2 regions of the Janthinobacterium aestuarii genome follow, and region 1 is predicted to be linked to the other one. Evidence: predicted binding sites of a transcription regulator. Region 1 holds the regulator's gene; the other holds the start of a gene.
What was found. Region 1 encodes FNR, which switches genes on or off when oxygen is low (the NO sensors DNR and NnrR bind a similar motif). Its sites were predicted from a motif close to TTGATNNNNATCAA; they were not measured.
Positions count from the first base shown of each region.

Region 1 (5,255 bases):
TCGGCTACTTCACACCGATCAAGGAACTGGCGCGCGAGGTGACCACCCTCAATTTCGGTCCCTGGGAATGGTTCTGGGTCCTGTTCTACAGCCTGGCAACCTACGGCAACGCGGGCTGGCTGCGCGAGCAGGTGTGCAAATACATGTGCCCCTACGCGCGCTTCCAGAGCGCCATGTTCGACCAGGACACCCTGATCATCACCTACGATGCCAAGCGCGGCGAACCACGCGGCGCCATGAGCAAGAAGGCCGGCAACAACGACAAGCTGGGCGATTGCATCGACTGCACCCTGTGCGTGCAGGTGTGTCCGACCGGCATCGATATCCGCAACGGCCTGCAGTATGAATGCATCGGCTGCGCCGCCTGCGTCGATGCCTGCAACAGCGTGATGGACAAGGTCGAGCGGCCGCGTGGCCTGATACGCTACAGCACCGACCATGCGATGGAAAACAACTTCAATTCGAAGCAGATACGCCAGCGCGCCATGCGCCCGCGCGTCCTGATCTACACTTCCATCCTTGCCCTGATCATCATCGCCGTATGTACCTCGCTGGCCCTGCGCACGCCCCTGAAAATGGACGTGATCCGCGACCGCGGTTCGATGGGACGCGAAGTGGAAGACGGCATGATCGAAAACGTCTACCGCCTGCAGATCATGAACACGTCCGAGCAAAGCCAGCATTTCAAGATCAGCGCCTCCGGCTTGCCGGGCCTGACCTTGCTGACGCGCGAAGAAGTGACCTTGCAGCCGACGGAAACGCTGGGCTGGCCGATCCGCCTGCGCGTGCCGCACGGCGTGGGCGAGAAGGGGTCGAACAAGATTGCGATCGAATTGCAATCGCTGGACGACCCGTCGCTGCATGTGCGTGAAAGCGCGGTCTTCATCGTGCCGCGTTAATGCAGGAAGGCCGGTCCCCGCACGGGGGCTGGCCGTTTACAGAGGAGAAATACCATGTCCGACAGTCTGAAACTGCAGCCTCCCGTTGCACCGTGGTACAAGCATCGCTGGCCATGGCTGCTGATGATCGGTCCCGGCCTGTCCGTGGTCGTCGGCAGCTTCATGGGCTATATCGCCTTTACGCAGCCCGATGCGCTGGTGGTGGGCGATTATTACAAGCAGGGCAAGGCGATCAACCAGGATTTGAAGCGCGACACGATCGCCAGCGACCTGGCCATGGAGACGAGCCTGGCGTACGACGTGGCGTCAGCGCGCCTGAGCGGTTCCGTGCACAGCTTCGGCAAGGCCTATCAGGGGCCGTTGCAGCTGCACTTGGCGCATGCGACTTTGCCGGAAAAGGATATCAAGCTGCTGGTGCAGCCCGATGCGGCCGGCAATTTCTCGGTCGCGCTGCCGATGCTCGAGCGCAGCCGCTGGCAAGTGCTGGTGGAAAACGACAAGCGCGAGTGGCGCCTGTCCGGCATCTGGACCTGGCCCGTGCAGCGCAGCATCGCGCTGCATGCGGACGAAGAGCTATAAGCCTTACTTGCAGACGTCGGTACCGGCTGTAATGGCTTTCAGCTTGGCAGGCTGCAGGATCTCGATCTCGCGGTTCGAGACGCGCAGCCAGCCTTCCTTCTTGAATTTCGACAATAAACGGCTGACGCTCTCGATGGTCAGGCCCAGGTAGTTGCCGATTTCCTCGCGCGACATGCGCAGCTGGAATTTGCTGCTCGAATAGCCGCGCGCCTCATAGCGCGACGCCAGGTTGACGATGAAGGCGGCAAAACGCTGCGTCGCCTGCATATTGCCCAGCAACAGCATCACGCTTTGCTCGCGCGTGATTTCCTGGCTCATCATGCGGTGGAAATGCCGCAGCAGGGTCGGCATATTGCCCAGCAATTGTTCCAGGCTGGAAAACGGGATTTCACACACTTCGCTGTCTTCCAGCGCCACCGCATTACAGTGGTGGCGGTCGGCGCTGATGGCGTCCATGCCCAGCAGTTCGCCGGCCATCTGGAAACCCGTCACCTGCTCTTCGCCGCCCGGATTGATCTGGTACGTCTTGAAGTGTCCCAGGCGGATCGCGTACAGGTTCTGGAACGAGTCGCCGATGCGGAACAGCGAGGCGCCGCGCACGATCTTGCGGCGGCGGCCGATGATCTGGTCCAGCCTGTCCATGTCGCCCATATCGAGGCCCATCGGCAGGCACAATTGATGCATGCTGCAGGTCGAGCATCGCGCACGCAACGCTTCCACGGTCACTGTGGGCAAGGTTGGAGTGAGTAGCGCTTCAGTCATGTCGGTACCTTTTAGAAAATGCAACAACAAGTTTACTGCATACAGGGTTGCCGTGTGCCAATTTCACCGCAATTTCGGCGAATAAACGACGTTCCGACTTTAATTATATGGCAACATCGTCAAAAGCCCATGCGGGGAGGGCCATTTGCGCGGCGCCGCTTGCCAACTTGATGTATTGATAGGAAAATTCCTAACAGCATTATCTGCCGCCTGTGCCGCCCGGTACTGAAAAGGAAATCATGAAGCCTCTCGGCATCAAAGCAAAAGTCGCGCTGGCCACCAGCCTGACCTCGATCGCCATGATCGCGCTGGTCACCATGATCCAGGTGCAGCATATGCGCGACGACTTCACGCGAGTACTGCTGAGCCAGCAGTCGTCCCTGATCAGCCGCACCGCTGCCGAGCTCGACGACAAGCTGGGCATGCTGCTGCAGATCGTCACCCTGACGGCCAGGCAGCAGCCGCCGGAACTGATGGCCCAGCCGGCCCAATTGCGCGAATACTATTCGCGCCGCTCGATGCTGGTGCTGTTCGACGACGTGCTGGTGCTCGACGCGCATGGCGCCGTCGTGGCCGACATGCCGGAAGTGGCGGGGCGCACGGGCATCAACGTTGCCGAGCGCGAGTATTTCCAGACCGTGCTGCGCACGCGCCAGCCCATGATCACCGAGCCGATGCTCGGCAAGTCGAGCGGCATGCCCATCGTGCAGATGGTCGCGCCCGTGCTGGCCGCCGATGGCCAGGTGGCCGGCGTGGTGATCGGCGTGCTGCGCCTGTACAAGGACAACCTGCTGGGACGCCTGCGCTCGGAAAAGATCGGCAAGAGCGGCTATTACTTCATCCTCACGCGCGGCGCCGTGCCGCGCTACGTGCTGCATCCCGATACCAGCCGCTTGCTGCAGCCGCGCCAGCCGAACGCCAACCTGACGACCACCCAGCTGCTGAAGGAAGATGGCGAAGGCAGCATGGTCAGCACCAACAGCCGCGGCATCACGGCCGTCAACAGCTTCAAGCGTTTGAAATCGGTGAACTGGCTGCTGGCTACCTCGCTGCCCGTCGCGGACGCCTTCGAACCGTTCGATGGCGTGCTGTACCGGCTGGTGCTGTGGAGCATCCTCGCTTCGCTGCTGGCCGCATTTGTTCTGGGCTGGGTCACCGTGCGCCTGCTGTCGCCGCTGGTGCGCCTGCGCGACACCCTGCTGGCCCTGCGCACCAGCGGCAGCCGTTTCACCCCCGTGCCGGTGCAGCAGCGCGACGAGATCGGCGAACTGACGGAAGCGTTCAATGGCCTGATGAGCGAACGCGACCGCCTGCAGCAGGAACTCGAATCGCGCGCGGCCGAACTGGAGCAGGAACGCGACCGGGCCGAGGCCGCCAACCGCGCGAAGAGCGATTTCGTGGCCAACATGAGCCATGAAATCCGCACGCCACTCAATGCCGTGCTGGGCATGGTGTATTTGCTGGGCAATACCAAGCTCGATACGGAACAGCGCAAGTATCTGACCATGGTGCGCGTGGCGGGCCAGTCGCTGCTGGGCATCCTCAACGACGTGCTCGATTATTCGAAGATCGAGGCGCGCCGCATGGAACTGTCGCCCGTCGAATTCGACCTCGACGAAGTCATGAATACCCTCGCCACCACGATGACGATGAATGCGGGCGAAAAGGAGCTGGAACTGGCCATCGCCGTCGAGCCCGACGTGCCGCGGCGCCTCGTGGGCGACGCCCAGCGCCTGCAGCAAATCCTCGTCAACCTGGCCGGCAACGCCATCAAGTTCACGGAGAACGGCGAAGTGGTGGTGGCCGTCAGCCTGGCCGAGAGCAGGAGCGAGAGCGGCCGCGCCTGGCTGCGCTTCGAAGTGCGCGACACGGGCATCGGCATGACGGAACTGCAGCAACAGCAGCTGTTTGCCGCGTTTTCGCAGGGCGACCAGAGCATCACGCGCCGCTTCGGCGGCACGGGCCTGGGCCTGGCCATCAGCAAGCAGCTGATCCACATGATGGGCGGCGACATCGCCGTCGCCAGCAGCGAAGGCAAGGGCAGCCGCTTCTGGTTCAGCGTGCCGTTCGAGATGCTGGCGCAGCCAGCCGAAACGCGGCGCACGCCGGCACTGGGCCAGCTGCGCCTGCTGGTGGCCGACGATAACCGCACCACGCGCGAACTGATCGTCAAGCTGATCGAGGCGTGGGGCTGGCTGGCCGACGAAGTCGATTCCGGCTTTGCCGCCATCGAACTGTACCGCGAACGCCTGGCGCAGCAGCAACCGTACGACGTGGTGCTGGCCGACTGGCACATGCCCGTCATGGACGGCCTGGCCACGGCCAAGGCCATCCGCCAGGCGGCCAGCGGCCAGCGCCAGCCCATCGTGGTGATGGTCAACGCCTTCGCCCGCAACCACCTCGAGGAAATTTCCAGCGCGGCCGAGGCCGACGTCGTGCTGATGAAACCGATCACGGGATCGAGCCTGTTCGATGCCCTGCACCAGGCACTGATCACCAAGAACGACGGCGGCGAGCAGCGCATCCTGCACCAGCCACTGGGCACGGAACTGGCCGGCGTGCATTTCCTGCTGGTGGAAGACAATCATTTGAACCAGGCCGTGGCGCGCGGCATCCTCGAACACATGGGCGCCACCCTCGACGTGGTGGGCGACGGCTTGCAAGCCGTGGAACGGCTGCGCACGGAAGCGCTGCGCTACGACATCGTGCTGATGGACATGCAGATGCCCGTCATGGACGGTTTCAGCGCCACCCACATCATCCGCACGGAGCTGCGCCTGAGCCTGCCCGTGATCGCCATGACGGCCGGCGTGCTGGCATCCGAGCGCGAGCGCTGCATGACGGCCGGCATCAGCGACTTCATCGCCAAGCCCGTGGTGGTGGAAGAGATGATGGAAGTCATCCTGCGCCACCTGCCCAAGCGCCCGCCAGTGCAGACGGCCGAGCCCGTACGCGTCGCCGATGAAGAGGTGTTTTCCATGGCGCCGCTGATGCGCGTGATGGGACGTGACGCGA
Region 1 covers NZ_CP142523.1:275,298-280,552, forward strand. The annotation lists gene ccoG (cytochrome c oxidase accessory protein CcoG) at 1-899, shown strand, start outside; gene OPV09_RS01170 (FixH family protein) at 954-1,478, shown strand; gene fnr (fumarate/nitrate reduction transcriptional regulator Fnr) at 1,482-2,240, opposite strand; gene OPV09_RS01180 (response regulator) at 2,480-5,255, shown strand, end outside.

Region 2 (5,255 bases), 1.6 Mb from region 1:
TTCAGGAAGCCCGAATTGACGATGTACAGGGTGTCGAACGGCTGGCCGATGGTGTGCACGCGCTGGCCCGTCTTGAATTGCACGTGCTGGAACAGCAGTTCGTCGGCGGCGATGGTGCAGGCGCTGGAGATATGCAGCAGGTCGCACACCTCCTTCAGGTTCGACCAGAGCCGCCCCTGGCGCTGGCGCCCTGCTTCCATCGGAGAGGAGGGGGCCAGCGATGGGGAGGCGGCGCGGGTTTCGGGCGTTTGCGTGGACAGCATGTTCATCTCCTGGTGACAGGTAGTTCAGAGTTGAATAACAGGGTGCGCAGGACGGCGGGCAGGGAAGGGGCGGCGCGCGTCCAGGCAGGTAAAGCTCAATTCGCTGACGACTTGCTGTGTGATGAAATAACTTCCCAGCAACTTGATTACTGGTTTCAGTATGCCAACAACCGTATCCAATTAATATCAGCAGTGGCTGAATATGGCAGTAGGAGCTGTGGTAGGTGAGGTAGGATTGTTCCTACGGTCGACGCGCGGGCGCGCGCCGCCATGCTCAAGTCTTGAAGGGGGATAAGAGGCGGTGCGCCACGGCGTACTGGACCATTTCCGACAGCGAACTCATGCCCATCTTTTGCATGATGCGGGTCTTGTGCGTACTCACCGTCTTGACGCTCAGGTGCAGATTGTTGGCGATTTCCGTGATCGACTTGCCCGCCACCAGCAGGGAAAAGACTTCGAACTCGCGGTCCGACAACTGTTTGTGCAGCAGGCTTTCGTTCGGCATCATGATGTTGAGCACGAGCTGCTCCGCCACCTCGGCGCTGATATACGGACGTCCCGACGCCACCTTATGGATGGCGCCCACGAGCTGGGTGCCCGCGCTTTCCTTGGTCAGATAGCCTTGCGCGCCGGCGCGGATGGCGCGCACCGCATATTGTTCTTCCTCGTGCATGGTGAGGATCAGGATGGCCAGCTTCGGCGCCTCGCTGCGGATTTGCCGGATCAGGTCGACGCCGCTGCGGCCCGGCATCGACAGGTCGAGCAGCAGCAGGTCGAAGCCGCCCTGGCGTACGTGGTTGAGTACTTCAAAGCCGTCGATGGCTTCACCCACGATATCGATGTCCGGCGCGCCGTCAAGGATGCGCTTCAATCCTTCTCGCATGATGGTGTGGTCGTCGGCAATCACAATACGTATCATAGGCGGGCAATCTGGATGCGTGAAATCTGCTCTGTCCGTCACCGGACAATCAAATGTTGAGAAACGAGAAACGTTGCCATTTTAACTGACGCGGCCGAAAATTTGCCTTTTTCTTAATGTGCCGGCAACGGCGGTCTCCGTGGTCATGTGACCCCTTATTCCGACGGTGGTTCCTTGATCAGCCTATGCACGAGTACCGGCAGTTTTGAGTGCGACAGCACCTTGTTGGTCACGCTGCCCAGCAGCAATTGCCCCCAGCCGCTGCGGCCATGCGAGCCCATGAAAATCAGGTCGCAATGCTGCAATTGCGCCACTTCCACGATTTTCAGGGCGGGGCTGTCGGAAAAGGCCGTCAAGCCCGTCGCTTCCAGGCCCCGCTTGGCGGCCGCGTCGAGGATGGGCTGCCAGTGGTCGGCGCCCGCCTTGCGCATGGCGATGCGGTACTCCTCCTCGCTGGGGTAGCTTGGCGGAATGATCTCGATGTATACCGGGTACTGGTATTCGGGCGCCACGTACACGGCAAGGATGTCGGCGTGCATCTGTTCGGCAAAGGCAACGCCGGCACAGGCCGTCAAGTTGGAGACGGTGGAGCCGTCCGTGGCGATCAGAATTTTCTTATACATGGCAGATCCTTTGACGGTGACTGAGCGCACGCAACGCCTCTTATTGTAGACGCGGCGGCAGCATTGTATTCATGTAAAGACTTGATAATTATCAACACAACTGCACCTTCAGTATAGACAACATTGGCAGAAAGATCGTGTTTTAGCTGCAACGATGTCCATACTGCGCTGTTGCGCGGGCGCCCGGAAGCAGGATTTGTTGTACTGCGCGTGGTCTTGCACCCACGCCAATGGTAGTATTTCAAAATACAACAGCAGGAACACTTATTTCCTGGTGGAAAAGCTCTTGTGGACCAGCTTTGCACCAGGAAGCGCGTTTTGAGATTTACCAACAGGGCGGCGCCCTGCTACACTCGCACCATCGCAGCGGTATTGCCTCAAATCATCTTAATCGAGAAATTGTGGGTATCAGTCTGTAAAACGCACAGTTCAGGCGGAATTTTGACAAATTATGGAGAAGCAGGGATATGACCAACGCCGCTGATGATTTCGACGCATTATTCGATGAAGTATCTGCGCAAAGTGCGGCCGCGGCTCAGCCCGCACCTGCCGCCGCGCCCGCTCCCGCCGTGATTGCGGATGACGATTTCGACGCGCTGTTCGACTCCGTGTCGGCCAGCGCCGCCGTGCCGGCAGCCGCCGTGGCAGAAACGCCAGCCGCGCCGGAAGCGGCGCCCGTGGCCAGCGCCGATGCGCCTGGCGACGCGGCCGATCCCGTCGACCAGTCCGACAAGCCGATGTTCGAGCGCCTGGGCGGCATCGTGCGCCTGCTGCACGATTCGCTGCGCGAACTGGGCTACGACAAGGCGTTGACGGAAGCGTCGTCGCAGATCGTCGACGCCCAGGACCGTCTGGAATACGTCGCCACCCTGACCGAACAGGCAGCCAACAAGGTTCTGAACACGCTCGACGAAGGCATGCCGGCGCAAGATGTGCTGTCGAAGAAGGCCAAGGACATGGACAGCCGCTGGACGGCCCTGTTCGATGGCAAGCTGAGCCTGGAAGAATTCAAGGCCCTGGCCGGCGATTCGCGCCAGTTCGCGCAAGCCGTTTCCGAAGCAACGGAAGCGGAAAAAGCGCGCTTGCTGGAAATCATGATGGCGCAGGACTTCCAGGACATCACGGGCCAGCTGATCAAAAAAGTGGTCAACATCACCAAGACGGTGGAAAACGAACTGGCCCAGCTGCTGCGCGACAACGCGCCGGCCGAAGTGCGCGAGAAACTGGCGCAAAAGCCGGTGCCGCTGATGCAGGGCCCGTCCGTGCCGTCGGTGGCGCTGGACCAGGATAATGTAGACGACCTTCTTGCGGATTTGGGATTCTAATGGACGATATGCTCAAGGATTTCGTCGTTGAGGCGATGGATCTTGCGGTTAATGTTGAAGAGCACTTGTTGCGCCTCGAGCGCGATCCTGACAACAAGGAAACACTGAATGCCGTGTTTCGTTCCTTCCACACCATCAAGGGCGGCGCCGGCTTCATGGGCTTGCCCGCGCTGGTGGCGGCCTGCCATCTGACGGAAAACCTGTTCGATGCCTTGCGCACGGGCGCCGCGCCCGTGACCCCGATCGCCATCGAGGCGGCGCTGCAAGCTTCCGGTTTCGTCGCCGACCAGCTGACGGAGCTGGCCAATGGCGCCGCGCCGGAAAGCTTGCCGGCCATGCCGGAAGAGCTGGAACACATCCTGACGAACGCCATCGAAGGCAAGGGCATGGACGCGCCTGCGCCAGCCGCCGCCGTGGCGGAAGTGGCCGCGCCCGTTGCCGAGGCCGCCGAAATTGTTGTGGTCGCGCCAGCCGTTGCCGTTGCCGTTGCCACTGCCAGCGCCGATGGCCTGGACTGGGAAGCCATGTACAACGCCGTCGTGCCCGAGGGTAGCCGGGTCGCTGCCGCGCCCGTGTCCGTCGCCGCTGCGCCTGCCGCCGTGGCCGCCGCCGCACCTGCTACACCTGCCGCTGCTGCCGCCAAACCGGCCGGCAAGAATTGGGATGGCGCCGAACGCCGTGAAGAGCGTCCGGAAGTGCGCCATGCCGCGCCCGTCAAGGAAGACAGCATCCGCGTCGACGCCGTCAAGCTCGACGCGCTGCTGGAAGTGGCCGGCGAATCCGTGCAGGCCGCCAATCAGGCCGCCGTGCTGCTCGAGCGCTTGCTGCAATTCAAATTCGAAGGCCAGGCCGCCACCCTGATGGCGACCTTGGCGGAAACCCTGGAACGCGCCTCGCGCTACTCGACGGAACTGCAGCGGGCCACCCTGGCCACGCGCATGCAGCCCGTCGGCCGCCTGTTCCAGAAATTCCCTCGCCTGGTGCGCGAACTGGCGAAAGACCTGGGCAAGGATGTCGAGCTGACCATCGAAGGCGCGGAGACGGAAGTCGACCGCGTCGTCGTGGACAGCCTGTACGATCCGCTCGTGCACATGCTGCGCAACTCGCTCGACCATGGCGTCGAATCGCCGGAAGCGCGCCTGGCCGCCGGCAAGCCCGCCAAATCGTATATTTCGCTGAAAGCCTGGCAGGAAGCGAACAGCGTCATGATCGTGCTGCAGGATGACGGCAAGGGCATGGACCCGGTCTTCCTGCGCAGCAAGGCCCAGCAAAAGGGCTTGATCAGCGAAAACGCGCAACTGAGCAACGACGAATGCTTCCAGCTGGTGTTCCTGCCGGGCTTCTCGACCAAGGAAGTCGCCTCCAGCGTTTCCGGCCGCGGCGTGGGTATGGACGTGGTGAAAACGGCCGTGGAGAAAAACCGCGGCGCCATCCATATCGAATCGTCGCTGGGCAAGGGCACGAAGTTCGCCATCCGCCTGCCGATCGAATTGTCGATCGTGCCGACCATGCTCGTGTCGACCTCGGGCGCCGCGCTGGCGCTGCCGATGGCGGTGGTGCAGCGCGTCGTCGAATTGCCGGAAACCTTCATGGAAGTGGGCGGCGCGCCGGTGCTGAAAGACCAGGGCCGTCCATTGCCCGTGCGTTCGCTGGCCGGCTCGTTGGGCTACGAATCGTGCAGCGAACGCGTCGGTATTGTTGTCGCTGCGCCACAGCCGTACATTCTCGCCGTGGAAGCCGTCGATGGCACGGCCGATCTCGTGATCAAGCCGATGACGGCCATCACGGTGGAAGGCATTACCGGTACTGCCCGCTCGGCCGAAGGCGAGCTGGTGCTAGTCGTGGGCCTATCTTTCCTGATGGATGGTTGCAGGGGAAGTGTGCGCATGGCTGCCTAGAAACACCGGCACTGACACCAAGCCCGCTGCAGACCTCTGCAGCGGGCTTTTTTTTCGGCTTTTTTCGATTTTTATTCGCCCCGCCGGCATTTTGGCGGATTTTCGTATCAGCAATTTTTTCGTCATATCTGCAAAGCATGCCAAATTTTGTATCGCCTATCCCACGCTGGAGCGGCTTTTGGTTCTGCATTGCACAATATATGGCATAATCATTGCCGATCCCTTCG
Region 2 covers NZ_CP142523.1:5,015,135-5,020,389, reverse strand. The annotation lists gene OPV09_RS22595 (Crp/Fnr family transcriptional regulator) at 1-200, opposite strand, end outside; gene OPV09_RS22590 (response regulator) at 538-1,182, opposite strand; gene OPV09_RS22585 (universal stress protein) at 1,338-1,805, opposite strand; gene OPV09_RS22580 (protein phosphatase CheZ) at 2,273-3,130, shown strand; gene OPV09_RS22575 (chemotaxis protein CheA) at 3,130-5,028, shown strand.
Region 2: the regulator FNR is predicted to act here: its motif matches at 1,887-1,900, upstream of OPV09_RS22585 (universal stress protein).